DNA from 2 places in the Arthrobacter sp. TJ-217 genome. Region 1 is predicted to be linked to the other one. Evidence: predicted binding sites of a transcription regulator. Region 1 holds the regulator's gene; the other holds the start of a gene.

What was found. The regulator HspR, encoded in region 1, represses chaperone genes until heat shock. The targets are predictions, from matches to a motif close to AAGTTGAGTCNNNNNGACTCAACTT.
Region 2: the regulator HspR is predicted to act here: its motif matches at 4,947-4,971, upstream of AC4D2R_RS13990 (Hsp20/alpha crystallin family protein).

The regions. Positions count from the first base shown of each region.
Region 1 is NZ_JBZCNJ010000001.1:540,729-554,856, reverse strand. Features, by position in the region: gene AC4D2R_RS02765 (MMPL family transporter) at 1-1,062, shown strand, start outside; gene AC4D2R_RS02760 (esterase/lipase family protein) at 1,366-2,214, shown strand; gene dnaK (molecular chaperone DnaK) at 2,357-4,234, shown strand; gene AC4D2R_RS02750 (nucleotide exchange factor GrpE) at 4,237-4,917, shown strand; gene AC4D2R_RS02745 (DnaJ C-terminal domain-containing protein) at 5,088-6,071, shown strand; gene AC4D2R_RS02740 (heat shock protein transcriptional repressor HspR) at 6,153-6,554, shown strand; gene AC4D2R_RS02735 (hypothetical protein) at 6,678-7,244, shown strand; gene AC4D2R_RS02730 (PspA/IM30 family protein) at 7,280-7,981, shown strand; gene AC4D2R_RS02725 (DUF5655 domain-containing protein) at 7,953-8,522, opposite strand; gene AC4D2R_RS02720 (SDR family NAD(P)-dependent oxidoreductase) at 8,598-9,281, shown strand; gene AC4D2R_RS02715 (DUF5996 family protein) at 9,411-10,400, opposite strand; gene AC4D2R_RS02710 (UBP-type zinc finger domain-containing protein) at 10,769-11,116, shown strand; gene trmB (tRNA (guanosine(46)-N7)-methyltransferase TrmB) at 11,136-12,032, opposite strand; gene AC4D2R_RS02700 (M20 metallopeptidase family protein) at 12,094-13,362, opposite strand; gene AC4D2R_RS02695 (DEAD/DEAH box helicase) at 13,697-14,128, shown strand, end outside.
Region 2 is NZ_JBZCNJ010000007.1:225,847-239,974, forward strand. Features, by position in the region: gene AC4D2R_RS13960 (ANTAR domain-containing protein) at 1-299, opposite strand, end outside; gene AC4D2R_RS13965 (Dps family protein) at 558-1,037, opposite strand; gene AC4D2R_RS13970 (SRPBCC family protein) at 1,240-1,791, shown strand; gene pstS (phosphate ABC transporter substrate-binding protein PstS) at 1,969-3,090, opposite strand; gene AC4D2R_RS13980 (hypothetical protein) at 3,151-3,363, opposite strand; gene AC4D2R_RS13985 (SDR family oxidoreductase) at 3,510-4,307, opposite strand; gene AC4D2R_RS13990 (Hsp20/alpha crystallin family protein) at 4,428-4,892, opposite strand; tRNA gene AC4D2R_RS13995 (tRNA-Val) at 5,205-5,281, opposite strand; gene AC4D2R_RS14000 (haloacid dehalogenase type II) at 5,411-6,079, shown strand; gene AC4D2R_RS14005 (hypothetical protein) at 6,095-6,340, opposite strand; gene ku (non-homologous end joining protein Ku) at 6,340-7,182, opposite strand; gene AC4D2R_RS14015 (SRPBCC domain-containing protein) at 7,251-7,745, shown strand; gene AC4D2R_RS14020 (ATP-dependent DNA ligase) at 7,820-10,366, shown strand; gene AC4D2R_RS14025 (phosphoketolase family protein) at 10,443-12,824, shown strand; gene AC4D2R_RS14030 (GTP pyrophosphokinase) at 12,873-13,985, opposite strand; gene AC4D2R_RS14035 (alpha/beta hydrolase fold domain-containing protein) at 14,053-14,128, shown strand, end outside.

The sequences.
Region 1 (14,128 bases):
GCCCGCCGGTACCGCGCCGTCTGGATCGGATCGCTCCTCGTGCTGGGCGCCGGGGCACTGGGGCTGACCCAACTGCAGGCAAGCGGAGTACCCCAGTCCGAACTCATCCTGACCTCCTCCAACGCCGTCGACGGGCAGGAGGCCCTCGGGCGCCACTTCGACGCCGGCTCCGGCAGCCCCATCGCTGTCGTCGTCCCCGAAGAGGATCAGGACCTCGTCCTTGACATCGTTCAGAACCAGCCCGGCATCTCCGAGGCCGCGCTCACCACCGACGCCTCGGGCGTGACCGAGGTGAACGACGGGCGGGTGCTGATCAACGGCACCCTCGAATACCAGGCCGACTCCGAAGACGCCGAAAACGTTGTGCGCGACCTCCGCACGGCGCTGGAGGGCGAAAGCCCCGATTCGCTCGTCGGGGGCGTCACGGCGATTGCCGTCGACACCAACGACACGGCGCTCGCCGACCTCGGCAAGATCATCCCCATCGTCCTGGCCGTCATCCTTGTGGTCCTGATGCTCCTGCTGCGCGCAGTCGTTGCCCCGGTGCTGCTCATCCTCAGCGTCGTGCTCTCCTACGCGACGGCCCTCGGCGTGTCCGCGCTGGTGTTCAACAACCTGCTCGGGTTCGAGGGCGCCGACGCGTCGGTGCCGCTGTTCGGTTTCGTGTTCCTCGTGGCGCTGGGCGTTGACTACAACATCTTCCTCATGACCCGGGTTCGGGAGGAGTCCCTGCGGCTGGGAACCCGCCCCGGCATCCTGCGCGGGCTGGGCGTGACCGGCGGGGTCATCACCTCGGCCGGGGTGGTGCTGGCGGCGACCTTCGCAGCCCTTGGCGTCATTCCGATCCTGTTCCTCGCCCAGATTGCCTTCATCGTGGCGTTCGGGGTGCTGCTTGACACGGTGCTGGTGCGCTCACTGCTCGTGCCGGCGCTCGCCTACGATCTCGACCGGCGCATCTGGTGGCCGTCCGCGCTCGGCAGGGGACAGGTGCCGGCGCACCGGGCGGCGGAGCCCGACGCCGAGGAGCACGAGCACCGGGCGGTGGCGGCCCACCGCGGCTAGGGTCTGCGGGCCGGCCACACGGCGGGTCGGCCCGCCACTGGCGCCCGGGGGCCGCAGGTGATGGGTGGGCATATCCGGACATGCCCACCCATCGGGGCCGGCCGGTGGGCAGGGGCAACCCGGAGGGGGCGGCTGTGAGGCCATGCCGCGGTCTCCTGACCCTCCGCGTCCGACACTGCTGCCCGTGCACATTTTCCCAACCCCGTTGCCGTGAGTAACGTTGCCATGAGTAATAAGGGCCCTTAGCGTTGACGGGGTCCAAAGCCCTTCCGGGCCCGTGCTGATACGAAGAGGTCTCAGACAATGTCCTTCCGCATCCGAACCGTCCTCGCGACCGTAGCCCTTGCCGCCGCAAGCATCGTCGGAGGAGCCCCTGCCTCGGCCGACACCCTCGACATCGCCCCGCCCGGCGCCAACGACTGGTCCTGCAAGCCCAGTGCCAAGCATCCGCGGCCCGTGGTGCTGGTCCCCGGCACCTTCGAGAGCATGGCCAAGAACTGGTCGACGCTATCTCCGCGCCTCGCGGCACAGGGGTACTGCGTCTTCGCCCTCAACTACGGCACCACCAACGGCGTGGACGCGACCGGGCCCATCGCCGATTCGGCAGGCGAGCTCGCCTCCTTCATCGACGGAGTGCTGGGTGCCACGGGGGCCCAGAAGGTGGACATCGTCGGCCACAGCCAGGGCGGCATGATGCCGCGGTACTACCTCGGCTTCCTCGGCGGAGCGAAGAAGGTGAACCACCTCGTGGGCATCGCGCCGTCCAACCACGGCACCGAAGGCGTTCTAGCGCCGACGCCGGACCAGGTTCCCCTGGGCACCGGCGATTCGGGTTTCCTCTGCCAGGCGTGTGCCGACCAGGAGGCGGGGTCGGCGTTCCTCGCGAAGCTCAACTCGATCGGTGACACGGTGAACGGCCCGTCCTACACGGTGCTCTCGACAAGGTACGACGAGGTGGTCACCCCCTATACGAGCCAGTTCCTGAGCGGGCCGGCCCGGCAGGTCACGAACATCACCCTCCAGGACAAGTGCCCGCTCGATCCGATCGAGCACGACCAGGCCCCGAACGATCCGGTGGTCCACCAGCTGGTCAGCCACGCGCTCGCCTCGAAGGGTCCGGCAAGCCCCCTGTACCAGCCGGAATGTTTGTGACCATTACGGAGTTGAGTAATACAGACTCAACTTTGGTTTGACTCCCTGCCAGCACGGAGTACAGTTGAGTGCAGAACGCTCAATCTACGCGCCCGGCGGTTGAGCGGCCAGCAAATTCCCGGGCTGTCGAAAGGAAACTTGCATGTCACGTGCAGTAGGCATTGACCTCGGAACCACCAACTCAGTTGTTTCAGTCCTCGAAGGCGGCGAGCCCACCGTCATTGCCAACGCCGAAGGCGCGCGCACCACGCCGTCGATCGTTGCGTTCTCCAAGGCAGGCGAGGTGCTGGTCGGCGAGATCGCCAAGCGCCAGGCCGTCAACAACATCGACCGCACCATCGCGTCGGTCAAGCGCCACATGGGCACCGACTGGTCCATCCCCGTCGACGACAAGAAGTACACCGCCCAGGAGATCTCGGCCCGCATCCTTCAGAAGCTGAAGACCGACGCCGAGTCCTACCTCGGGGAAAAGGTGACCGACGCCGTCATCACCGTTCCCGCGTACTTCAACGACGCCGAGCGCCAGGCCACCAAGGAGGCCGGCGAGATCGCGGGCCTGAAGGTGCTGCGCATCGTCAACGAGCCCACCGCCGCCGCACTCGCCTACGGCCTCGACAAGGGCAAGGAAGACGAGCTCATCCTCGTGTTCGACCTCGGCGGCGGAACCTTCGACGTCTCCCTGCTCGAAGTCGGCAAGGACGAGGACCAGTTCTCCACCATCCAGGTCCGCTCCACCGCAGGCGACAACCGCCTCGGCGGCGACGACTGGGATCAGCGCGTCGTCGACTTCCTCCTGGCCCAGGCCAAGGCCAAGGGCGCCGACCTGTCCAAGGACAAGATCGCCCTGCAGCGCCTCAAGGAAGCTGCCGAGCAGGCCAAGAAGGAACTGTCTTCGGCCACCTCGACCAACATCTCCCTGCAGTACCTCTCCGTCACCCCCGAGGGCCCCGTGCACCTCGACGAGCACCTCTCCCGCGCCAAGTTCCAGGACCTCACCAAGGACCTGCTGGACCGCACGAAGAAGCCGTTCCACGACGTGATCTCCGAGGCCGGCATCAAGGTCTCCGACATCAACCACATCATCCTGGTCGGCGGCTCCACCCGCATGCCCGCGGTCTCCGAACTGGTCAAGGAACTCGCCGGCGGCAAGGAGCCCAACAAGGGCGTCAACCCCGATGAGGTCGTCGCGGTCGGTGCCGCACTCCAGGCCGGTGTGCTGAAGGGCGAGCGCAAGGACGTCCTGCTCATCGACGTCACCCCGCTCTCCCTCGGCATCGAGACCAAGGGCGGCATGATGACAAAGCTCATCGAGCGCAACACCGCCATCCCGACCAAGCGGTCCGAGACCTTCACCACGGCTGACGACAACCAGCCGTCCGTGGCGATCCAGGTCTTCCAGGGCGAGCGCGAGTTCACCCGCGACAACAAGCCGCTGGGCACCTTCGAGCTGACCGGCATCGCGCCGGCCCCGCGCGGGGTCCCGCAGGTCGAGGTCACCTTCGACATCGACGCCAACGGCATCGTCCACGTGTCCGCCAAGGACAAGGGCACCGGCGCCGAGCAGTCGATGACCATCACCGGTGGATCGTCCCTCTCCAAGGAGGACATCGACCGCATGGTCCGCGAGGCCGAGGAGCACGCAGCCGAGGACAAGGCCCGCCGCGAGGCAGCCGACACCCGCAACGCCGCCGAGCAGCTCGCCTACTCCGTTGACAAGCTCATCTCCGATAACTCGGACAAGCTGCCCGAGGGGGTCAAGACCGAGGTCCAGGCCGACGTCGACGCCCTGAAGAAGGCGCTTGAAGGCCAGGACAACGACGACGAGGTGAAGTCCGCGTTCGAGAAGCTGCAGTCCTCCCAGACCAAGCTGGGCGAGGCAATCTACGCCCAGTCGCAGCAGGATGCGGGTTCGGCGGGCGCCGGTGCCTCGGCTGACGGCCAGACGCCGCCGGCCGGTGCCGACGACGACATTGTCGACGCCGAAGTTGTGGACGAAGACGACATCAACGAGAAGAAGTAACAATGCCGCACCACGGAAACGAAGAAGAGCACCAGTCAGAGCCAGTGAGCTTCCGCGACAAGCGGAAGATTGATCCTGAAACGGGCGCGGTCCGTGGGCAGCAGAACGACGCCGGCGACCCGGCACCGGCCGAGCCGGTGTCCGGGGACCCAGCCGGGGAGGAGGCGCCCCCGGCGCCTCCCGCCGCGGACACCGCCGACGGCGACGCGCTCGCCCAGGCCGAAGCCATCCTCAACGAGGCCGGCGAGGGCGAAGACGCGCCGGTGACGGAGGTCATCGCTGAACTGCGCAACGACCTGCTCCGGCTGCAGGCCGAGTACGTCAACTACCGGCGCCGCGTCGAGCGGGACCGCGATGTTGCGCGCGACCAGGCAGTCATCGGCGTCATCAACTCGCTGATGCCCGTCCTCGACGACATCGACGCCGCGCGCCAGCACGGCGACCTCGCCGACGGGCCGTTCGCGGCGATCGCGGGCAAGTTCGAGAACGCCCTCAAGGCGTACGAACTGACCCGGATCGACGAGACCGGTGTCGCGTTCGACCCGAACATCCACGAGGCGCTCATCCAGCAGCCGAGCCCGGAGGTGCAGGCCGACAGCGTCAGCCAGGTCCTCCGCGCCGGATACCGGAAGGGTGACCGGGTGCTTCGGGCGGCCCAAGTGATCGTCGCAGTACCGGAGTAATCTCCGTCAATGCTGGCCGGGTCCCCGGACGGCGGCAACGAAACTTCCCGCTCGCAGAGCTCGCAGGAAGTATTAAAGCCGCCTTCCCCGGGAACCCGGCCAGCGTCGGCAGTACCTCCGGCGGGTACTGTTCCCTACATCATTGAAGAAGCAGTGAAAGGAGACTCCAATTGGCTAGTCAGGATTGGGTCGATAAGGATTTTTACAAGATCCTCGGTGTCTCCAAGGACGCGACGGACGCCGATATCAAGAAGGCGTACCGCAAGCTTGCCCGCAAGCACCACCCGGACCGCAACGACGGCGATGCCGGATCCGAGCGGACCTTCAAGGACGTCTCCGAGGCATACTCCGTCCTTTCCGATCCTGAGGAACGCAAGCAGTACGATGCCATCCGCGCCATGGGCGGCGGAGCGCGCTTCACCGCCGGCGGGGCCGGCGGCGCCGGGGGAGGCGCCGGCGGCTTCGAGGACATCTTCGGCAACCTTTTCGGGCAGGGCGCAGGGTCCCGCCAGCGCACCGGAACCGGGTACGGCGACCTTCCGCCCGAGTTCGCCGACCTGTTCGGCGGGGGAGCCGGTGGCTTCGGCGGAGGGTTCTCGGCTCCTCCCCGGCGCGGCGCCGACCGCACCGCCAGCACCACCATCTCCTTCGCAGGCTCGATCAAGGGCACAACGATCGGCCTGCGCGAACCGTCCGGTGAAGTCATCGACGTGCGCATCCCGCCGGGGATCAAGGACGGGCAGAAGGTTCGCGTGCGCGGCAAGGGCCAGTCGGGCCCGGCAGGCAGCGGGGACCTGATGGTCACCGTCAACGTCAAGAGCCACCCGCTGTTCGAACGCGACGGCGACAACATCAAGGTCCACGTCCCGGTCACCTTCCCCGAAGCGGCGCTCGGCGCGCAGATCGAGGTTCCCACCATCTCCGGTGAGATGGTCAAGATGAAGGTTCCACCCGGAACGCCCTCGGGCCGGACCCTGCGGCTCAAGGGCCGCGGTGTTTCAACCTCGAAGACAACCGGCGACCTCCTTGTCACGATCGACGTCGTCGTCCCCCAGAACCTGTCGAAGGAAGCCGCGGCCGCCGTCGAGGCGTTCGCGGCCGCAACGGCCGATGCGAATCCCCGCGCCGGCCTCGCTGCCAAAGCGCAGCTCTAAGGGCAGCCCGCCTCCGGACGGGCTGCCCACCACCAACCGAAGAATTGCCATGAGGAGGCGACGCCCGCAATGGATGTGTCAATGCCGATCTACGTGATCTCGGTGGCCGCGGAGCTGGCCGACATGCACCCCCAAACCCTCCGCCAGTACGACCGGCTGGGCCTGGTGACGCCCAGCCGCGCTCCCGGCCGCGCCCGCCGGTATTCGATGAAGGATGTGAGCACCCTCCGGGAAATCCAGCGGCTCTCCCAGGAAGGGGTCTCCCTCGAGGGGATCCGGCGCATCCTCGACCTTGAAAACCAGGTTTCGGAACTCCAGCAGCGGGTCAAGGAACTCAGCGCCGAACTGCTGCAGCGCCGCGGCCAGCCCGACCCAAGCCGCGTCTTCGCCGCAGGGCTTGCCGGTGACGTCGTCACGCTCGCCCGCGGCCAGCGCCCGCGCGCCCGCAGCCAGGCGCTGATGGTCTGGCGGCCGCAGAGTTGAATCTTCCCGGCCGTCCTGGGCCGCCAGGGGCCCTGCGCAGAGAATGACGCTGGAAATTGGAGTGGCCGCAGGGCAGACTTGAGTAATGCCAGAACTCCGCGCACGAACGGGAATGCCGAGGAAATGATGGAAGAACTACTTCAACTCCTCCTTCTTGGCCTGGGTTTCCTGGCCTTCCTCACCATCGGCTCCGGTGTGACGCTGTGGCTGCTCGTCAGGCGCATCAAGCGTTCGGGCGTCGTGAAGCAGGCCGCCGAGCACGGAAGGCTCACCCTCCACAGCTATGCGGTGGACCCCATCACCCGTGAGCCGGCGCGCCTGATCCTCGAACTCCGCCGCTCGGTCCAGGCCACGCGGCGGGCGCTTGCCGAGGCAGTGCACCGCGGGCGGCCGGTGGGTGAGCTCCCCGGGGCGGCCCGGGAGCTGGAATGGGCGGCGCTGTCCCTTGAGGATCAGCTCAGGATTGCCGACCGGGAGCCGAACCGCGAACTCAAGCGCGAACTCTCGGCAGGGCTGGCAGGGCAGGCGCGCGCCCTCGAAAAACTGTCGGTGGACCTGCGCCGGTGCCTGCTGCAGACATCCTGGTCGCTCGACGGCGTACAGCTCCAGCGGGCCGACGTGCGGCTGCGCATGGAAATCAGCGCAATGCACTCGTGGATGAGTGCATACGGCGCCCGGCAGGCCTCGTGAGGCCGCGGAAACAGCGGCGCGGCTGAGGCTCCGGCATGTCGATTGGACGCCGCATCAAGCGCATTGTCCGCGCATCGAAAGCGTCGGCCCAGGACGCCGGCACCGACCCGATGCTCGCCGCCCAGCAGGTCCAGCAGGCGCAACAGCAGTCCCTGGAATCCGCGCGGCGGGCCGCGGCGGACCTTGCCGCCCACCGCCGGCGCCTTGAAATCATCACCCAGGACGCCGCGGCGAGGGTGCGTTACTTCGAAGCCCAGGCCGGAGCCGCCGTCGACCGCGGCGACGACGCCACAGCGCGGACGGCGATCCGTGAGGCAATGAACGCAGGCAAGCACCTGGCCACCGTGTCGGCGCAGTTTGAGGAAGCCGACGCCCAGGCCCGCAGGATCGCGGCGGACGTCGGCCGCCTTGAACGCCGGGTCTACGAAAACGCGCTCCAATACCAGGCCATCGCCGCGCAGCGCGCACGCGCCGAGGCGTCCCTCGGGGTGCAGGAGGCACTCAACGCCGCGTCGCGGCCGGTCCCCGGCGCGGAGCTTGCGGCCCGGGAAGCCGAGCGGGAGGCCCGCCGGCTCGCCGCCATTGCGGCAGCGCGGGAGGAACTGGCGTGGTCGGACTCAACATCCCTGCGCGTCGAGGAAGCGTTTGAGGAACTCGAGGCCGACACCGCGGCAGGTGAAGAGCTCGCCCGGCTCAAGGAACGACGCCCTAAAGGCTATCCTCCAGGGCAGCAGTAAGGGCCTCCATCGCCGCAGCGTCGACGTCGTCAACGCTGCGGAGGCGGATGCGCCACGCGAATGGATCGTTGGCCGGTGCGCGCACCGGCTCGACGCGCGCGTTGCCCGGCAGCGGAACGCGCAGGAGCACGTCCACCGCCGTCTTGGTGGCCGGGGTGACCTGCGCGAATTTGCGGCGGGCCGTCTGGAGCGAGACGTAGGTCTTGCGCATCTGGACCTCAACGCCCTCGGTTCCGAGCGCCCAGGCCAGGAGGATGTCGGCGATCGGCCGCAGTGCGGGCCGGTCGGCGTACTGCCCTTCGTAAAGCTCGTCAGCGGAGCGCATGAAGTACGCCGGGTAGCCGAACATGGCCCAGTCAACGCTCATCAGGCTGTACCCGGTGACATCCTGGCGTTTCAGCCAGGCCGCGAGCTCGGCACGGGATCCGATACCGGCCTCCCGGGCGGCGAGCACCCACTCGTCGACGCTGCGTCCCGTTGTGCGCTGGAGACGTTCGGCGTTCGTGTCAACCATCGCCTGCCAGGTCTTGATCTCGCTCATGGCCCACAGCCTAGCTGCCCACCGGGCGCCGGCCGGAACCCTGCGGGGTGAAGGGCCCGTTGGTACACTCGCACCATGACTGAGCTGAACGGGTCCCATTACCTCGTTGTCGGCGCCACCGGAGTGCTCGGTTCCGAGATCGCCAGGCGGCTGGCGGCGCGGGGCGCCCGGCTCACCCTCTCCGGGCGCTCGACGGCCAAGCTTGAGGCGCTCGCCGGGGAACTCGGTACGGCGGCGCTCGGCACCGTCGCGGCCGACCTCGGACGCATCGGTGCTCCCGCCGAGATCGCCGCCGCAGCGTACGGGCGCGAACTCAATGGGGTGGTGTTCGCTGCCGGCTCCGTTGCCTTCGGCCCCGCCGTCGAAGTTGATGACGAAACCCTCGATGAACTCATGCTTGCCAACCTGCTCGGCTACATGCGGCTGATGCGCGAGGTGGGCCCGAAGCTGGCGCAGGATTCGGTCGTCGTGCAGCTCAGCGCCGTCGTCGCCGAGAGCCCGACCCTTGGCATGGCCGCCTACTCGGCGACGAAGGCCGGGCTCAGCGCCTATGGCAAGTCGCTCGGACTTGAGCTGCGGCGGCAGGGGGTGCGGGTGCTCGACGTGCGGCCTCCCCACACCGAAACCGGACTCGCCGGACGGCCCCTTGCCGGCAGCGCGCCGCGGCTGCCGCGCGGCAAGGACCCGGGAGAAGTGGCCGAGCGGATCGTAATGGCCATTGTGGACGGGGAGAAGGACCTGCCGTCGTCGGCGTTCTGACGGACACGATCCCGCGCGCCACGGTGCTCGACACCGTGCTCCACACGGTCGTGGGGCGCCGCGGTTGCGGGCTCCGCAGCCTTACCCCGGCGGTTCACCGGCGCGCCGGGCGGCCCTGCTGACGGCAGGTCAGCCCGGCTGGCCCGATGCGCTTCCCTGCCCAGCCCCCGCTGCGCCCGGAGGGAGCCGGCCGGGATCCGTCTCAAGGTCTGCGCGGTCCCAGCCGCCGGCCTCGGCCGCCGCTTCGTAGGTGGACTGGAAGAACTCAAGGACGGCTGCATCCGGATCGGGAGCCGCGCGCGCCACCTCGTAGGGGAGCAGGAACTGCCGGTAATCGCTGTTGTAGTAGGCGCCGGCCGGCCGCACCGGGCTTTCGGCATACCCGGCGGTCTCGGGATAGATGTACGAATAGAAGGCGCCCTCCTCCCCGCCGCCCGGCCAGAAGCCGCAGCTGCTCAGCTCCCTCGAGTAGCTCTCGACCATCACCCAGTCCGGAGCGTTCGGGATGCCGCCGGGGTGCGGCGGGGCAGGCCTGCCGGAGAACCGCGTGCACGCCATGTCCATCGCACCCCAGAAGAAGTGCACCGGGCTCACCTTCCCGGCGAAATGCGCCCGGAACTTCTGCATGACCCGGTCCACCTGCATCAGCTGCCGCCAGAAAAGCTCGACCGACGCCCGGTCGTAGGTGCGGTGCCCGTAGTCCTCGGTGAAGGGGACAGCAGGCTCGACTTCTGTCGGCACGGCGCGGATCGATGTCGCAATGCCAAGGCCGGCCAGCGCGCTCATCGTCTCCTCGAAGAACTCGGCCACCGGCTTCGACTCGAGAACCACCGACCCTTCGCGGCCGTCGCTGCTGCGGATCCGGAGAACGTCAGCGAGGAAATCAAACTCCATGTCGAAGTTCCCCTGCCCGTAGGGGATCGAGGATGTGCCGAGGCCCCGCGGTGTCACATAGAGGGGAACATTCCACCAGTGGTTGACCAGCGGGGCGTGCGCCATGCGGATCTTCCCGACAATCTGCAGCCACATGTGGACGGTCTCCCGCGTCGAAGCCCACTCGTCGACCCGCAGCCGCGGCCAGGGCGGAACTGCGGCGGCGTCGGTTCTCGTGAATTCCACAGTGTCCCTCCGAATCTTCGGTCCTAGACGCCGGCTTTGAGGTTGAAGGAGGCCGTTCCCAGCACGACTCCGTGCCCCGCGATGAGAAGACCGTCCGCCAGCACCGTGCCCACCTTTCCTGTTCCGCGGACTGCGATGTTCACTGCTGCTCCTGGCGGTGGGAAAGCGTAATGATGGGGGAAGGTGGTGCGGCGAGTGCCCTCTGGGAGTGCTGCAGGGCCGCCGATGCGCTGCCACGAATGTACGTCCACGGGGTGCCGCGGTAAAGGGGTCACGGCCCGGCTCTGGCACCGGTGGGGCGCAGGGTGTAAAACTAGACGACCGTTGCAGGGCTTTGCTTCACGCCGCCCTGCGGGAAGGACGAAATAATGACCGATGTTACGGGGATTGATCAATCGGCGCCCCCCTCGGGGACGGGGTGCGTGGAATGCCTGACGGCGAACGGCTGGTGGTTCCACCTGCGCCGCTGCGCCCAGTGCGGACACATTGGCTGCTGCGATTCCTCGCCCAACCAGCACGCCAGCTCACATGCCGCTGAGACCGGCCACCCTGTGGTCCGCTCTTTCGAGCCGGGGGAGGAGTGGTTCTGGAACTACACCACCGGGGAGTACGTGAGGGGACCGGAGCTTGCGCCTCCGCAGAGCTACCCGCGGACCCAGCCCGTTCCGGGGCCCGAGGGCCGTGTGCCGGCCGACTGGGTCACGAAACTGCACTAGCTCCAGCGGGCTTTCGTCGTTAGAGGCGGCGGTAAGTGAGGTCGAAGATCATTCGGCCCGCCTCAATGGCCTTGTTCTCGAAGCTGGTCAGCGGGCGGCCCTCGAAGCGCGGGGCCCAGCCGCCGAGCGTGTCGGTGCCTTCGTTCTCTCCGGTGTTTCCGGTGCTGACCGGATCCTTGCCGGCACGCACGGGAGCGCCTCCAACGAGCTGCTCCACCCCGCTCGCCCACACCTGGGTCAGGGGGCTGGCCGCTCCTGTGCGCTCGCCGGCATGGGCGTTTTCGAAGAACGGCGAAGCATCAAGCACCGCGCGCATCTGCACGGCGTAATCGGACCAGTCGGTTGCCAGCCGGAACAGGGAGCCGGGGGCGAGCACGCGCGCGGCGAGCTCAGCGAAGCTTTCCTTCACGAGCCGACGCTTGCGGTGGCGGGCCTTGTGCCAGGGATCGGGGAAGTAGACCCACAGCTCGCTGACCGACCCGGCCGCGAGCATTCCCGCCATCGCCTCGGGGGCGTTGACCTGGGCCACCCTCACATTCGCGAGGTCCTTCTGGCTGATCCTGAGCATGGTCTGCGCCAGCCCCGGCCGGTACACCTCAAGGGCAAGGAAGTCGCGTTCCGGCTCCAGTTCCGCGGCGTGGGTGATCGCCTCGCCCAGGCCCGAACCGACCTCGACCACCAGGGGGGCCCTGCGGCCGAAGGCGGCCTCGGCATCGAACCTGTAACCGGGGTCGACTGAGGTATCGGCCTCAACCCGCGGCACATCGATCAGGTAGTCGGCGGAGAGTTCGGCCCAGGCGTCGCGGCGGCGCCCCTGCAGCCTCGAGCCCCGGCGGACAAAGGAGACCGGCTGGCCGCGGTGGGCTGCGGAAGCGTCGGCCGACGGCGCGTCCTGGGAGTCATGGTCTGTATACATCGGTATCAAGGCTACCGCCCGGGACGGCGCGGGGACGCCGCCCGGGCGGCTGGAACCCCGGTCAGCCGGGTTCGCCGGCGGGGGCAGCGAGCCGCGACAGCGCGAGCTGGGCGTAAAGGGCAGCGCCGTCGGCGAGGACGTTGTCCTCGAACACAGCGCCCGGCGAGTGGTTGAACGGCGCCTCCCTGGGATCCGCTCCGGGCGTCGTTGCCCCGAGGAACAGGAACGTCCCTGGCACCGCCTCAAGAATCCGGGAGAAGTCCTCCGATCCGCTCAGCGGCTGCTCCAACGTGCGGTAACGCTCCGACCCGAACAGGGCTTCGACCTGCCGCTGCGCGTGGAGGGTTTCCGCGGCGTCGGTGACGGTGAGCGGGTATTCGGTTGAGTACTCGACCTCCGCTTCGAGCCCGTGCGCCTGGGCGATGCCGTTGACGAGCTGCGGGGCCCATTCGGCCATGCGCTTCCGGTTTTCCTCCGAGAACGTGCGCACAGTGGCTTCGACGCGCGCGTTGTCGGGAATGATGTTCCGCTTCGTTCCCGCACGCAGCACGCCCACCGTGAGCACCACCGGGTCGAACATGTCGAACCTGCGGGTCACCATCACCTGCAGGGCGGTCACAATCTCCGCGGCAACCGTCACCGGGTCCTTCGCCCGGTGCGGCGCCGAACCGTGGCCACCCGCGCCGCGGACCGTCACCGTCAGGCCGTCCGACGCCGACATCAGGGTCCCGGGGCGGCTGGCAACGACGCCGTTGGGCAGCAGTGAGGACGTCACGTGGATCCCGTAGGCGGCATCAGGGACCCGCCCCGCGGCGTCGAGCACGCCTTCGCGGATCATCACCGCGGCGCCGTCGTAGCCTTCCTCGCCGGGCTGGAACATCAGCACGACGTCGCCGGCCAGCTCGCCGCGGCGTTCGGCAAGCAGGGTCGCCGCACCCGCGAGCATCGCCGTGTGGAGGTCGTGGCCGCAGGCGTGCATGACGCCCTCAACCTGGGAGCTGTAGGGGACTCCGGTGAGTTCGGCGACCGGAAGCGCGTCCATGTCGCCGCGCAGCAGCACCACCGGCCGGGGCCCCGTGCCGGAGGGCGCCGTGCCCCGCAGCACCGCCGTGACCGACGTCGACGCCGTTCCGCAGGTGATCTCGAGGGGGAGCCCGTTCAGCGCTTCGAGGACCTTCTGCTGGGTCCGGGGCAGCAGGAGTCCGATCTCCGGCTCCTGGTGGAGCCGGTGCCGCAGCTCCGTGAGGGAGGCGCTGATGCGGCGGGCGTCATCGAGCAGGCCCGGGGCCGGTTGGGCCGGAGGAGACTGCGGCGAAGCGGGAGAAATCACGGGGGTCCTTCCTGATCTGCGGCGAGCTGAATGGACACGGGTGTGTCGGATCCCACAATCGCAGACAACAGCGCCAATCGGCGGCATTGCGCGCCCGTCCGCGGCCCGTGGTCCGGCGGGCCGCCGTCCGGCTGGTACAGTGAAAGGACATGTCTGCGTACCTTTAGGGTCATTTTGACCCGCACTGCCCGCAGCCTGCGTCGATGAACGCTTTCTTTTGTCCCGCATCAAGCTTCCTTTGATGGAAGCGCGGTGGACACTGTCTGACTTTTCTTCGGCGAACCCCTGTGCCAACCGGCGCCGGGGAAGATGAGAAGAAAGTTCGTGTAAATACATGACTACTTTTGCTGCCCTTGGTGTGCCCAAAGCGCTGGTTGCGAACCTTTCCGCGCAGGGAATCACCGAACCTTTCCCCATCCAGGTCAAGACCCTGCCCGACACCCTGGCAGGGCGTGACGTCCTCGGACGCGGCCGCACCGGCTCGGGAAAGACCCTCGCTTTTGCCCTCCCCATGGTCTCCCGCCTCGCCGAGCAGGAAGCCGCCTACCGGCGCAAGCCCGGACGGCCGCTGGCACTGATCCTCGCCCCGACCCGCGAGCTCGCAACGCAGATCAACAACACCGTTGAGCCCCTAGCCAACGAGCTGGGCCTAAACACCACCGTCATTTACGGCGGGGTTTCCCAGCAGCGCCAGGAGAAGGCACTGCGTGCCGGCGTCGATATCGTCATCGCGTGCCCCGGCCGCCTTGAGGATCTGATGCGCCAG
Region 2 (14,128 bases), on a different contig from region 1:
GTGGCGACGTCCGCCACATGAACGGTCTTGTGCTCGATGCAGGCCACAAGGCACGGACCGTCGGCATGGAGGTACTGGATTTCGTCGAGTTCCTTGGCCAGCGGGCTGCTGCTTGCCACGGTGCCTGCGCGCCTGCTCCGAAGGAGGGTCACGCCGCACAGCACGTCACCTGAGCGGTCGAACAGCCGTTCCGCAGAGAAGCGTGCGAATTCGTTGAGGAACTCTTCAACGTCGTCGGTGTCGAGGATCAATTCCTGGAGGTAGTCCGTAGGGGATTGCCCGGCAACCTGGTCGGCCATAACTTTCTGGTCCTGTTTCGCTTGGTCATCCGGGTGGAAGCACCGGCACCAAAGAGGCATCCCAGAGTGGCTCAGGGACCGATGCACAAACCCGGAAGTGTTCATGATCGGCCTTCTGCTAGACCGTTATTCAACCTTCATAATACAAGATTTCCGTTTCACCACAGCGCCCCGATTCCTTTGGCCGGGAGGCCTGCGGGCCCGGAACAGGCGGTGAGGGAGGGCCCGCTGCAGGGCGCCCTCCCTCACCGGCGTGACTCAGACCCTGGCCGGCTCCGTCACCTCGGCGGTGGGCACCATGTTCTCGGCGTCAACCATCCAGGCGTACTGCTCAAGCTTCTCTATGAACCCGTGCAGGATGTCGGCGGTGGTCGGGTCCTCCTCGTCCACCTGGTCGTGGACCTTCCTCATTGTCCCGACGGTCGCCTCAAGCATGCGGACCACCCGTGCGACAGTGTCCTGTGTGGAGACAAGCCCGGCGGGGAATTCCTCGAGCGAGGTTCCCTTGGCCACGGCGCCGCTGCGTCCGTCGGGTACGGCGTGGAGGGCGCGCATGCGCTCGGCCAGCTGGTCGGTGAACAGCCTGGCGTCTTCGATGATTTCGTCGAGCTGCAGGTGCATGTCCCTGAAATTCTTGCCGACCACGTTCCAGTGCGCCTGCTTGCCCTGAAGGTGGAGTTCAATCAGATCAACCAGGACGGACTGCAGGTTGTCGGTAAGGGTTGGTGATGCCTTCATGCGTCCTCCAAGTGTAGAAAAATGCCCGCCGCGCGGGCGTGGACTACTGGCTCTTCAGTGGGTTGGACTAGCTTCACCCCAGTCCCCGGCGTTGGCCAAATCCGCCGGAACTACATATCCTAAGGGTACTTATGGTTTTACCGCTCCGTGGCATCGCGTCGGCGGAATGTGGAGCCGGAGTTCCAGTCAAGGAGGATCCGTCATGGCATCAATACAGGAATCAATCGAAGTTTCGGTGCCGGTCAGCACCGCATACAACCAGTGGACCCAGTTCGAGAGCTTCCCCAACTTCATGGGCGGGGTCGAGTCGATCACCCAGATCTCCGACACCCGCACCCACTGGGTGACGAACATCGGAGGGGTCAAGCGTGAATTCGACGCCGAGATCACCGAGCAGCACCCCGACGAGCGGGTGGCCTGGAAGAGCGTCGACGGGGAGTCCCATGCCGGCGTTGTGACCTTCCACCGGATCGACGCGAACGTCACCCGTCTGATGGTCCAGCTCGACTGGCATCCTGAGACCTTCGCCGAGAAGGTGGGCGCCGTGGTGAACGCCGACAAGCGCCAGGTCAAGGCCGACCTGAAGCGGTTCAAGCAATTCATCGAGAAGAGCGGCGGCGAGAGCGGCGCCTGGCGGGGAGAGGTCAACGCCCCTCCGACGGGTGAGTCGGCAGCCGCCAGTCCGGCCAACGGCGATCTTCCCGACCTGTCCCTCGATGATCCGGAATCGGGCGGTCCCCGCGCCGGCCAGTAGCGGCCGCCCGGTTTTGTAGGACACCGTTTTGTAGGACACGGATTTGTAGGACACGGTTTTCTAAGGAACACGACCCGGTAAGAAACAGCAAAAGACACGACGGCGGCGCCCCCCGGGCCCCGCCGTCGCGTTTTTGGTCAGTTGAAGTTTTCCCGGCGGCCCGGCGGCCGCCGCGGATCAGCGCTCGGCGGTCGCGATCGCGGCGATTGCCTCGGCTGCCCTGCGCGAGAGATCGACCGAGATCGGCGCGCTCTTTGCCGCCTTCGCGGCTGCCTGCTGTCCTTCGGCGCTCACGGCGTAGGTCCCGAAAGCCTTGACGACCTCGGCGGACTGTTCGTTTTCGTAGCTGGTGCAGTACACGTGGTACGAGACAAGAACCAGCGGATACACCCCCGGCGCGGTTGTTGTGCGGTCAAGGTCGAGCGAGAGGTCCCCTGCGGTGCGGCCCGGCACAACCGAGGCGACGTCGACGGCGGCCGCCGCGGCTTCGGCGCTCACCGGCACGTACTCCGTGCCGACCTTGAGTTTGGCGCGCCCCAGCGGCGGACCGACGGCCGAATCGTCGGCATAGGTGACCGCGCCCTCCGTTCCGGAAACGGTGCTCACCACTCCCGAGTTGCCCTTCGAATTTTCTCCGCTGAGCTCCCCGGGCCAGGTTCCGTCGGCTTCATCTGTCCAGATATCGGGGACGACGGCGTGCAGATAGTCGGTGAAGTTCTCGGTGGTGCCGGAATCGTCGGACCGGTTCACCGGGGTGATCGGCGTGGCGGGAAGATCAACGCCCTCGTTTTGGCTGGTGATCGCCGGATCGTTCCACTTGGTGATTTCACCGCGGAAGATCCGGGCGATGGTTGCGGCATCGAGGTTCAGTTCGGAAATCCCCGGAAGGTTGAAGGCAACACTGATCGGCGCAACGTAGGCAGGGATGTTGAATGCACCTCCGGGGCCGCAGGCGTCGGTCGATTCGTCCAGCTCCTCGTCGCTGAGGTAGGCATCCGAGCCCGCGAACGCCACCGCCCCGGCGAGCAGGGCACCGCGTCCTGCCCCCGAGCCGTCGGGGGAGTACTGGACCTGGGCGCGGGGGTTGATCGTGGCGAACTCTGCTCGCCAGGCCTCCATCGCTGGGCCCTGAGCCGAGGAGCCCGCGCCGGTGATGGCGCCCTGCAGGTCCGAATCGGCGTTTTGGGCAGCGGCTTCTTGTTCGGGGCCGAGCGGGTAATCGGAGCCGCAGGCCGAGAGGCCCAGTGCTAGAAGCGCAGCCGAAAACGGCGCGAGAAATCGGGATTCAACAAGTTTCACGCGTCCGACGTTACAGGCGAACGGGTTGAGGACAAAGGCGGGCTCCGGCCGGGAAAACGCTTAGCCGCGGCGCAGCCGGACGCCGTCTTCCCTGCAGATCAGGCGGCGTCCGGCACCGTCGCTGAGCTGGACCCAGATCACCGAAGCGTCGTCCGAGCGCATGTCGACGGTGCCGCTGAGTTCGGCCCCCGTGGGGGTATGCAGCGTAAGCCGCTCGCCGCGCCGAAGCGCGGTCCAGTCGCTGAGTTCTTTATCGGCGGTCCGGTCGGCCATCGTTGCGCTGCTCCTTCTGTTGCCAAAGACGCGTGCATTACCGTAGGCAACTCTAGGATCCGCCCCTGAACGTGCGGTGAACACCAGCAGACAGTTCCCTGTGGACGCACCGCTTCGACGACGCCCCGTCATCCGCTTCGGTCCTTCTAAAGGGTGCGCCAGTCTCCACTCGTGAGGTGCGACCCCGCCTGGGGGCCCATCTGCAGCATTCCGCCGTCAACAACAAAGGATGCGCCGGTGACATAGCTTGCGGCCGGTGAGGCGAGGAACGCGATGACCGCCGCCACCTCCTTGGGGTCACCGGGGCGGCCAACCGGGATCCCGGGCCGGTCCACCTCGCGCGGATCCTGGTCGCCGGCGTCGTTCATGGGTGTTGAAATCTCGCCGGGCAGCACCGCGTTGGCTGTGATTCCCCTGTCGGCGAGTTCAAGGGCGACAGTGCGGATCAGCCCGCCCAGGCCATGCTTCGACGCGTCGTAGGCCGCCGAACCCACCCGGGGCTGTTCCTGGTGGACGCTTGTCACTGCGATGATCCGACCGCCCCTCCCGGCGTCGGTCATGCGCTGCGCGGCCCGCTGGATGCACACGAACGCCCCGTCGAGGTTGGTGGCAAGGGTGGACCGCCACGTGTCCCAGTCGGTCTCAAGGAACATCGTGCCGCCGTTGACGCCGGCGTTGTTGACGAAGACGTCAACTCCGCCGAGCTCTCCGGCCAACTGGTCGACGACGTCGCCGCAGGCCGGTGCGTCGGAAGTGTCGAGTTGGGCGATCACAGCCTTCCGTCCCAGCCCGCGGACGGCTTTCGCGGTTTCCTCGGCGCCATCGGAATCCGAGTGCCAGGTGATGCCGATGTCACAGCCCGCCTGCGCCAGGGCGATCGCGGTGGCCCGCCCGATCCCCGAATCCGATCCTGTGACGATTGCCGTTGTGGGTGAGAAGTCCATTCCGTCATTTTTTCGGCAGCCGGAGGTGAGCGCAAGGAAAACGAGGAGGTGGACAAGGCGAAGCCCGGCCAGGTACTGCGCGCCCGGCCCGGGCTGAAGGATGGAGCGGCCGCGGCCTTCCTAAGCCTCGACGGTCTTCTGGTCGGTACCGCCCTGCAGCGATTCGCCCTTGACGGCCTCGGAATCCGCTCCGGACATGATCTCGATCTTCCGTGGCTTCGCACGCTCCGTGACCGGGATATTGACGCTCAGTACGCCGTTCTCGTACCGGGCCGAGATGGCGTCGATGTCGATTCCCTGGCCGAGGTTGAGCTGGCGCAGGAAGGATCCGCTTTCGCGCTCGCGGGTCAGCCACTTGACCCCTTCGGCTCCGCGGAGGGTACGCTCGGCCCGGATGGTGAGCAGTTGGCCGTCGACGTCGATATCCACGGATCCCGGGTCGATGCCGGGAAGGTCTGCCGTCAGGATGTAGTGGTCACCCTCGCGGTACAGATCCATGGGCATCAGGCGCAGCCCCTGCCGGGGGTCCAGCAGTGCACCGGCGACGCGGTCCAGTTCGCGGAATGGGTCGAACTTCATGGCCATTTGAAACAACTCCTTCGCAACGGCCACCGACAGTGGTGGGTCTCCTCATCTCTAGGGTTGAGCGCTCTTCGCTCAACCTGCAATTAAATTAGCACTCTCAGGGGAGAGTGCCAAGAGGTGGGAGCGGCTTTTTTGCCTAAAACGAACAGGCGGGCGTCCCCTCGGCGGAGGGCGTCGGGTGCCGGCCACGGCGGAAATACCCGTAGACGGGCATGGGAAAAGGGGCCGGGAAAGGGGTGCGTGAACGCGCAGGGGGCTGACCCCGGCCTCCGGGCTGTTACAGCACAGCACCGGATCCGGCGGTCCAACGAATGGTGCCTGCGCGGGGCCTCGATCCCCGGGCCTTCCGCGTGTGAAGCGGATGCTCTACCAGACTGAGCTACACAGGCAATGGTTCTCCAATAGCTTAGGGCATGAGCGCCGAGGTCCAAACCCGGAAGCGCCGGCAGGGCGCACAGCACAGTTTTCCGCCGGCGGTTTTCTGCCGCGGGGCTCCCCGTTTCGGGTACCGTCGATGGATGCTCCCTTCAACGATCGTCTTCGATGTGAATGAGACCCTCTCCGATCTTTCGCCGATGGAGCAGCACTTCGCCGAAGTGGGCGTCCCCGAGGGGACAGCCCGCCTGTGGTTCACCTCGCTGCTGCGGGACGGATTCGCCCTCACCGCCGCGGGGGCCAACCCCCGCTTCGCCGAGGTCGCCGAGGGCGCGCTCCGGGTGGTCCTGGCCGGCCAGCCGCTGAACCGCAGCGAGGACGAAGCGCTGAAGCACCTGCTTGGCCACTTCCGGACGCTTCCGGTCCATGCCGACGCGGGGCCCGGTATTGCCGCGCTCGCAGAGTCCGGCCACCGCCTCGTCACACTGACCAACGGGCCGCGGGCGGCAGCGGAATCGCTGCTGGAGCGCGCGGACCTCCGCGGACACTTCGACCTGTTGCTTTCCGTCGAGGACGCACCCCTGTGGAAACCGGCCCCCGAGGCCTACGCTCACGCGGCTGACGCGTGCAGAGAGAAACCCGAGGACCTGATGCTGGTCGCCGCCCACCCCTGGGACATCGATGGCGCCGCCCGTGCCGGCATGCGGACCGCCTGGGTGAACCGGACCAACGCCGCCTACCCCGGGTACGCCCGGACACCGGATCTGGTGGTCGGGGGAATCGCCGACCTGGCGCGGCGTTCGGGGCACTAGGCCGGTCCGGAAACGCTAGCGACGCATCAGCCAGCCCAGGGTCAGCGCTCCCATTGAGCGCCGGAAACCGCTCTCGCCGCCGGCAACCTCGAGCGCCGCCCAGACGGCAAGGCATCCGGTGCTTGCGCGGGCAAGAAGCTTCCGGTTGTCCTCGTCCAAGGCCATCAACGAGGCGGCGCCCAGCGCCGCCCAGCCCAGGATGGGGAGGTTGGGAGGCAGGACCACGTTCTGCCGCCCCAGGTCATCGGTAAAAAATCCCATCAGGCACCCTTCTTCTTCGAGGCGGACGGCTCCTTCTTGCCGCCGGAGCCTTTCTTCTCCCGGTTCTTCTCAACGCTGCGGCGCAGCGCTTCCATCAGGTCGAGGACATTCCCACTCTCGTCCTCCTCGCCGGCCGCACCGAAGGTCTCCTCGGTATTGACCGTGTCGCCCTTTTCGATCTTGGCCTCAATCAGCGTGCGCAGCTGCACCTGGTATTCGTCGGTGAAGTTTTCCGGATCGAAATCCGTCGAGAAGGAGTCGACAAGCGCCGACGACATCTGCTTTTCCTTGGCGGAGATGCGCACCGTCTCCTCAAGGGCGGGAAAGGAGGCCTCCCGGACCTCGTCGTCCCACAGCAGGGACTGCAGCACCAGGATCTCACCGCGGACCCGGAGGGCTCCTAGCCGGCTTTTCTGGCGCAGGGAGAACTGGACGATCGCTGTCCGTTCGGTCTCCTCAAGTGTCTTCCGCAGGAGCACGTACGCCTTCGTCGACGCCGAATCCGGCTCAAGGAAGTAGGAGCGGTCGAACATGATGGGGTCGATCTGCTCGCTTGGCACGAACTCGACGACCTCGATCTCGCGGCTCCTTTCGACGGGAAGGGAAGCGAGATCCTCATCGCGGAGGATTACCGTGTGCTCGCCGTCATCGTAGGCCTTGTCGATGTTCTTGAAGTCGACAACGTCGCCGCAGACCTCGCAGCGCCGCTGGTAGCGGATCCGGCCGCCGTCCTTGTCGTGGACCTGATGCAGGCTGATGTCGTGGTCCTCCGTGGCGCTGTACAGCTTGACCGGCACGTTGACCAGGCCGAAGGCCACCGCTCCCTTCCAGATCGCTCTCATGGAACAAGTGAACACCACGCCCCGCTCACCAAGCCAGAGCGGGTTCTCCCCCGGTCTACGATGGACGGGTGACTTCCGAACCAGCAGAACCCACTGTCAGCCGCACCACCGACGACGACGGCGGGCTGCTGCTGCGCATCGAACAGCGTTTCGCCTTCCCTCCGGCGGTTCTGTGGAAGCATCTGACCGATCCCGGCAAGCTGAGGTACTGGTTCCCCTCCGAGATGGACATCCTGCCGCGCAAGGGCACGGAGGTGCGGTTCTCCGTGAAGGGTCAGCGCCCGCTGCGGGGGACGGTCCTCGAAGCCGAAAAACCCTCCCTTCTCGCCTTCACCTGGGACAAGGAGACGCTCCGCTGGGAGCTGGAACGCGAGGAGGACAAGGGGTGCCGGGTGGTCCTGACGATCACCGTCCCCGATGCTTCACGGCTTGCCACAACCGCAGCCGGCTGGCACCTGACCCTTGCGGGCCTCGACGACCTGCTCAACGAACGCAGCCTCGGGCAGAACCCGGCTCTGTGGCAGGTCTACGTGGACCGCTACCGGAAACAACTGGCCTCCTAGGAGCGGCCGTCCCGGCGGAGTAACCTGGCCGCCGGACACTGGCGTTCGCCAGCCATCCAGATAACACTTGGGGAATGGCACCGAACTCCCGCCAGTCGCAGACGGTCACGGTGCACGGCCGCACCCTAAGGCTGTCGAGCCTGGACAAGGTGCTTTACCCGGAAACGGGAACCACCAAGGCGGAGGTTCTGAGCTACTACGCTGCCGTGGCCGAAGCATTGATCACCCATGCGCGCGACCGCCCGGTGACCCGCAAGCGCTGGGTGCACGGCGTGGGGACCGCCGGAGCTCCGGGGCAGGTGTTTTTCCAGAAGAACCTTGACGCCTCCGCGCCCGACTGGATCGTGCGCCACCCGATTGAGCACAAGACCTCCACGAACCTGTACCCCGTGGTCAACGACCTTGCAACGCTCACCTGGCTGGGACAGATCGGCGCCCTTGAGATCCACGTCCCCCAGTGGCGCTTCGGCCCCGGGGGAGAACCGGGGAACCCCGACCGGCTTGTGCTGGACCTCGACCCCGGTCCGGGAACGGGGCTGCCCGAATGCGCCGAAGTGGCCCGGCTCGCCCGGGACATCCTGACGGACATGGGGCTTGATCCCCGGCCAGTCACGACGGGCTCCAAGGGCATCCATCTCTACAGCCGCCTCGACGGACGGCAGACCTCCGACCAAGTATCCTTCGTGGCGCATGAACTGGCGCGGGCCCTTGAGGCCGACCATCCCGACCTCGTTGTCAGCGACATGAAGAAGAACCTGCGCAAGGCCCGCGTGCTCGTCGACTGGAGCCAGAACAACAAGAACAAGACAACGGTTGCCCCCTATTCGCTGCGCGGGCGCCTCCACCCCACGGTCGCGGCGCCGCGCACCTGGGCGGAGCTTGAGGATCCGGACCTGGCGCAGCTCGACTACCGGGAGGTGATTCGCCGGTTCGAGGAACAGGGTGACATCCTGGCCGGCCTTGATCCGGTGCGTCCCCCGGAGTCGGAGGGCGGCGAAGCGCGGGGAGCCCCGGCGGACCGGCTCTCCAAATACCGTTCGATGCGCGATCCGGCCAAGACCCCCGAGCCGGTTCCCGACGCGGTGGGGACACCCGGCGGGAACAGCTTTGTCATCCAGGAGCACCATGCGCGGCGCCTCCACTACGACTTCCGGCTCGAACGCGACGGGGTCCTTGTCTCCTGGGCCCTGCCCAAGGGCCCGCCCGCCACGCCGCAGCGGAACCACCTCGCTGTCCAGACGGAGGACCACCCCCTCGACTACGGCTCTTTTGAAGGGAATATTCCCAAAGGGGAATATGGCGCGGGTGAGGTGAAAATCTGGGACAGCGGGACATATGAGCTGGAGAAATGGCGGGACGGCAAGGAAGTGATCTGCACCCTTACCGGCAGGGAGGACGGCGGACTTGCGTCAACCGGGAGCCGGGTGCGCCGCTACGCGCTCATCAACACCGGCGTGTCGGGCGGAGCCGAAGGACGGAACTGGCTCATCCACCTCATGAAGGACCAGCCGGGCAAGGGCCGCGCACCGGGGCAGGTGCCGGCAGCGGCGCAGGCGGTTTCCACTGACCCGGTGACCGCACGCCCAGCGCCCCCGGACAAGCTGCCCGCGGGCATATCGCCGGCGGAAACGGACAGGAGGGCGGAGGCCGCCCTGCCGGATCCGGTTGCCCCGATGCTGGCGACCCTCGGCACGGCGGCGAGCATCTACGACGAGGAGAGCTTCAGCTACGAATTCAAGTGGGACGGGGTGCGGGCCATCGCAACGGTGGCCTCCGGGCAGGTACGGCTGGTGAGCCGCAACGGAAACGACATGACCCCGATCTATCCCGAACTCGCTGACCTCGCCGAGCACGTTAACGCCGAAGCCGCGGTGCTTGACGGAGAAATCGTCGCATTGGACGAGTCGGGGCGCCCGGACTTCGGCCTGCTGCAGACACGCATGAAACTGACCCGTCCCGACGAGATCGCCGCGGCCCGCGCGAAGACCCCGGTCCGCCTCCTGCTTTTCGACCTGCTGCGTTTTGATGGCACTTCCCTTCTTCCACTGGCCTACACCCAGCGGCGGGAAATCCTTGAGGCGGCCGTCGACAGCCCCTCCGACGGGCATATCCAGGTGCCTCCGGTCCTCGACACGACGCTTGACGAGGCGGTGCGCAAAAGCAGGGAACTCGGTCTTGAGGGAGTCATTGCCAAGCGGCGCACCAGCGACTACGTGCCAGGGGACCGCTCACCGGCCTGGGTGAAAATCAGGCATCAACAGACCCAGGAGGTTGTGGTTGTGGGTTGGAGGCCGGGCAAGGGCGCCCGCGCCTCCACGATTGGGTCACTCCTTGTTGCGGTTCCCGACGGCCTCGAGCTCCGGTACGTGGGCAGGGTGGGTTCGGGCCTCACCGACCGGGATCTCGCCGAGGTCAGCTCCCGGCTGCGGAAAATGGCGCGGAAAACGGCTCCCCTCGAGGACGTGCCGGAACCCGACGCCGCCGACGCCCACTGGGTGCGCCCCGCCCTGGTGGGGGAGGTGCAGTACAGCGAACGCACGGACGGCGGCAGGCTGCGCCACCCCGTCTGGCGGGGCTGGCGCCCTGACAAGGAGCCCTCCGACGTCGTCGTCGATTTCTGAGCCCGGACCCGCCGCCGAAGCCTAAGCACGCAACTCATTCCCGCAGTTGAAAATTCAGCAAACAGGAGGAGAAAAGATGCCCAGCTTGGATATCGAAAGGCTCGACGCCTGGTGGCGGGCCGCGAACTACATCTCCGTCGGCCAGATCTACCTGCGCGACAACCCGCTGCTGAGGCGTCCGCTCGAAAGCAGCGACGTCAAGGCCCGGCTGCTGGGCCACTGGGGGACAACCCCGGGACTCAACTTCGTCTACGCCCACCTCAACCGCGTGATCTCCGAGCAGCGGCAGGCGATGCTGTTCGTGACCGGTCCCGGGCACGGCGGTCCGGCCAACGTCGCCAACGCCTGGCTCGAGGGGACCTACTCCGAGGTGTACTCCCACATCGGCAGGGACGAAACCGGGCTCAAGGATCTCTTCAAGCAGTTCAGCTACCCCGGCGGGGTTCCCTCCCATGCGGCCCCGGAGTCGCCGGGCTCGATCCATGAGGGAGGGGAGCTCGGCTACGCCCTCGTCCACGCTTACGGCGCCGTCTTCGATAATCCCGACCTTCTTGCCGTTGCGGTGGTTGGCGACGGCGAAGCCGAAACCGGGCCCCTCGCCGCCAGCTGGCACTCCAACAACTTCCTTGATCCCGCGGTGGACGGCGCCGTGCTGCCGATCCTGCACCTCAACGGCTACAAGATCGCCAACCCCACGGTGCTGGCCCGCATGCCCGAGGACCAGCTGACCCAGCTGATGTACGGGTACGGCTACGAACCGCACTTCGTCACGGTGAGCGACCCGCACGCCACCGAGCAGGCCCACCGCCAGTTCGCGGCGGTCCTCGAGGAATGCCTCGCCGAGATCCACGGCATTCAGGACCGGGCGCGCTCCGGGGAGGGCCTCCCGGAGGGGACGCCCCGCTGGCCGATGATCGTGCTGCGATCGCCCAAGGGCTGGACCGGGCCCGCCGTCGTCGACGGAAAACCGGTCGAGGGCACCTGGCGCTCGCACCAGGTTCCCCTGTCCGAGATCCACACGAACCCGGAGCACCTGCGCCAGCTCGAGGAGTGGATGCGCTCCTACAATCCCGATGAGCTTTTCACCGAAACCGGTGAGCTTCGCCCCGATCTTGCCTCCCTCGCCCCGGAGGGCGACCTGCGGATGAGCGCCACCCCCTACGCCAACGGCGGGTGGCTGCTGCGCGACCTCAAGCTTCCGGCCTACCTCGACCATGCAGTCGAAGTGAGCGCGCCGGGGAAGGAAAAGGTGAGCCCCATGATCACCGTCGGGGGGTACCTGCGCGACGTCATCGCGGCGAATCCCACGAACTTCCGCGTGTTCGGACCCGACGAGACAGCGTCAAACCGTCTCTCGGCAATCTACGAGGTCACGGACAAGGCGTGGGAGGCACGGATCGACGAGGTCGACGAGCACCTTGCCCGGTCGGGGCGGGTCCTTGAGGTGCTCAGCGAGCATCTCTGCCAGGGCTGGCTCGAGGGCTACCTGCTCACGGGCAGGCACGGGGTGTTCAACTGCTACGAGGCCTTCGTCCACATCGTCGATTCGATGTTCAACCAGTTCGCCAAATGGTTGAAGGTCCACCAGGACCTGTCGTGGCGGCGCCCCATCGCCTCCTTCAACTACCTGCTCTCAAGCCACGTCTGGCAGCAGGACCACAACGGGTTCTCGCACCAGGACCCGGGCTTCATCGACCATGTGGTGAACAAGAAGGCCGACGTGATCCGGGTGTACCTGCCGCCGGACACCAACACCATGCTGGCGGTGGTGGAGCACTGCCTGCAGACCCGGGACACAGTCAACGTGATCCTCAGCGGCAAGCAGCCAAACCCCACCTGGCTGGGGCCGGAGGAGGCGCACCTGCATGTGAAGCGCGGCATCGGGGTGTGGGAATTCGCCGGCAGCGAGGAGGCGGGAACCGATCCCGATGTCGTCCTTGGCTGCGCCGGGGACGTGCCCACGCTTGAGACAGTCGCCGCGGCTGGCCTGCTCAAGGCGGGCATCCCGTCGCTGAAGATCCGGGTGGTCAACGTGGTTGACCTGATGCGCCTGCAGGACGACACCGAGCATCCGCACGGGCTGCCGGCCCGTGCCTTCGACAACCTTTTCACAACGGACAAGCCCGTGATCTTCGCCTATCACGGCTACCCCTGGCTGATTCACCGCCTGACCTACCGCAGGACCAACCACGACAACCTCCACGTCCGCGGCTACAAGGAGGAGGGGACGACAACCACGCCGTTCGACATGGCGATGCGGAACCAGATCGACAGGTACCAGCTCGCCATGGACGTCATCGACAGGGTTCCCTCGCTCGGCTCCACCCAGGCGGCGCTGCGCCAGGCGCTCCAGGACCAGCGGGAGCGGGCGTGGCAGTACACGCGCGACGCAGGCGAGGACGCCGGTTTCATCACCGGCTGGACGCTCGACGAGTCCTCACCGGACGACGCGAAATAGGCGCCCGCGGCCCGGCCGCCGTCGGCCGGGCCCGCGGAAGGTGTGCTCCTAGGCGGCGGGGTTCTCCCGCGCACGGAAGATTTCCATCTGGCGCATGCGCCGCTGGAGGCTGTCACGGCGCGGTGTCGGGTCGGAGCCCGGCTCCTCGGCCGTCAGGTCGATATGGCGCTGCCCGTAATGCCACAGGAGCATGTCGTCAAGCAGCCGGTCCGGGCCCGGGGAATACCGGTGATCAAGCGCCCTGCGGACCTTGGTGATCGTGTCGGCCTGCAGCAGCGCAACGAGCTCGATCGTGGTTTTGAGCCCGTGCGCGGCGACAAGTTCCGCGGCCCAGCCCCAGTTGTCGTCGGATTTCCGGTCAACGTGCGGCAGCAGCGTCTGCCAGATGTCCCGGATCCGGTTGGGGGTCAGCGGGGCGCTTCCCTCACCGGATTCGTCCCAGAACCCGGTGACCGTCTCGTAGCGTTCGTGCAGCTCCGCGAATGCCGACTCGACCGTTTCGAGCATCGCCGCGGTTCCGGTGAACTGGCGGTCGAAGTAGGGGCTCCAGGCCTTCGGGTTGGCGGCCTTGAAGCGGATGTCGTGTTCAATCTCCGACCAGGCGTGGGCCAGCACCGTCCGGACCTGCACCTCGAAGAGGTAGCTGCCGCTCGACTTCGATTCGGGGTCAAGGGCAAGCTGGAACCGCCGGACGACGTCATTGTGGATGGTCCGCATGATCAGGTGCCGGCTTGAGTAGCCGTACGTGCCCGATTCGATGGAGCCGATGTCCTTCTCCCTGTCCCCCCGGCAGTCGAAGTCCTGGCGCTGGCGCTTCATCAGGTTGGCCGCAAGGTCCACCTCGTGGGGGAGGGTGGTGATGACGCGGACTCCGACGAGGTCGGTGAGGTTGCGCAGCGGGTCGGGGAAGACCAGGGCCGGCAGGGCATCGGCCTCGGTTGGGGCGAGCATCCGCGAGGCCTTGTCGCGGAACGACTCGATCGTCTTGGTGCGCGCCGTGACGAACAGCGGGTGAAGCGGCGAAGCGTCGAAAATGTCCTGGATGCTCCGCCGCATTTCCTCGGTTACTGCCTCAAGCTCCGGCCGCACCCGCTCGAACTCCTGGGTTGCGGCCTCGACCGCCGGGCGCAGGCGGTCATCAAGATCGTCCCACGCGCTCATGAAGCCTCCTGATTGTGGTGGTTGAGTGCAATCCTATCGGGGAGCCCGGCCCGGTTATGCTTCCTCTGTGAGGCACCTTGGGCGAAGAAGCGTATTGGGCGTCGTTGGCGCTGTCGTCACCGCCCTGGCTGTTCGCTGCGGGC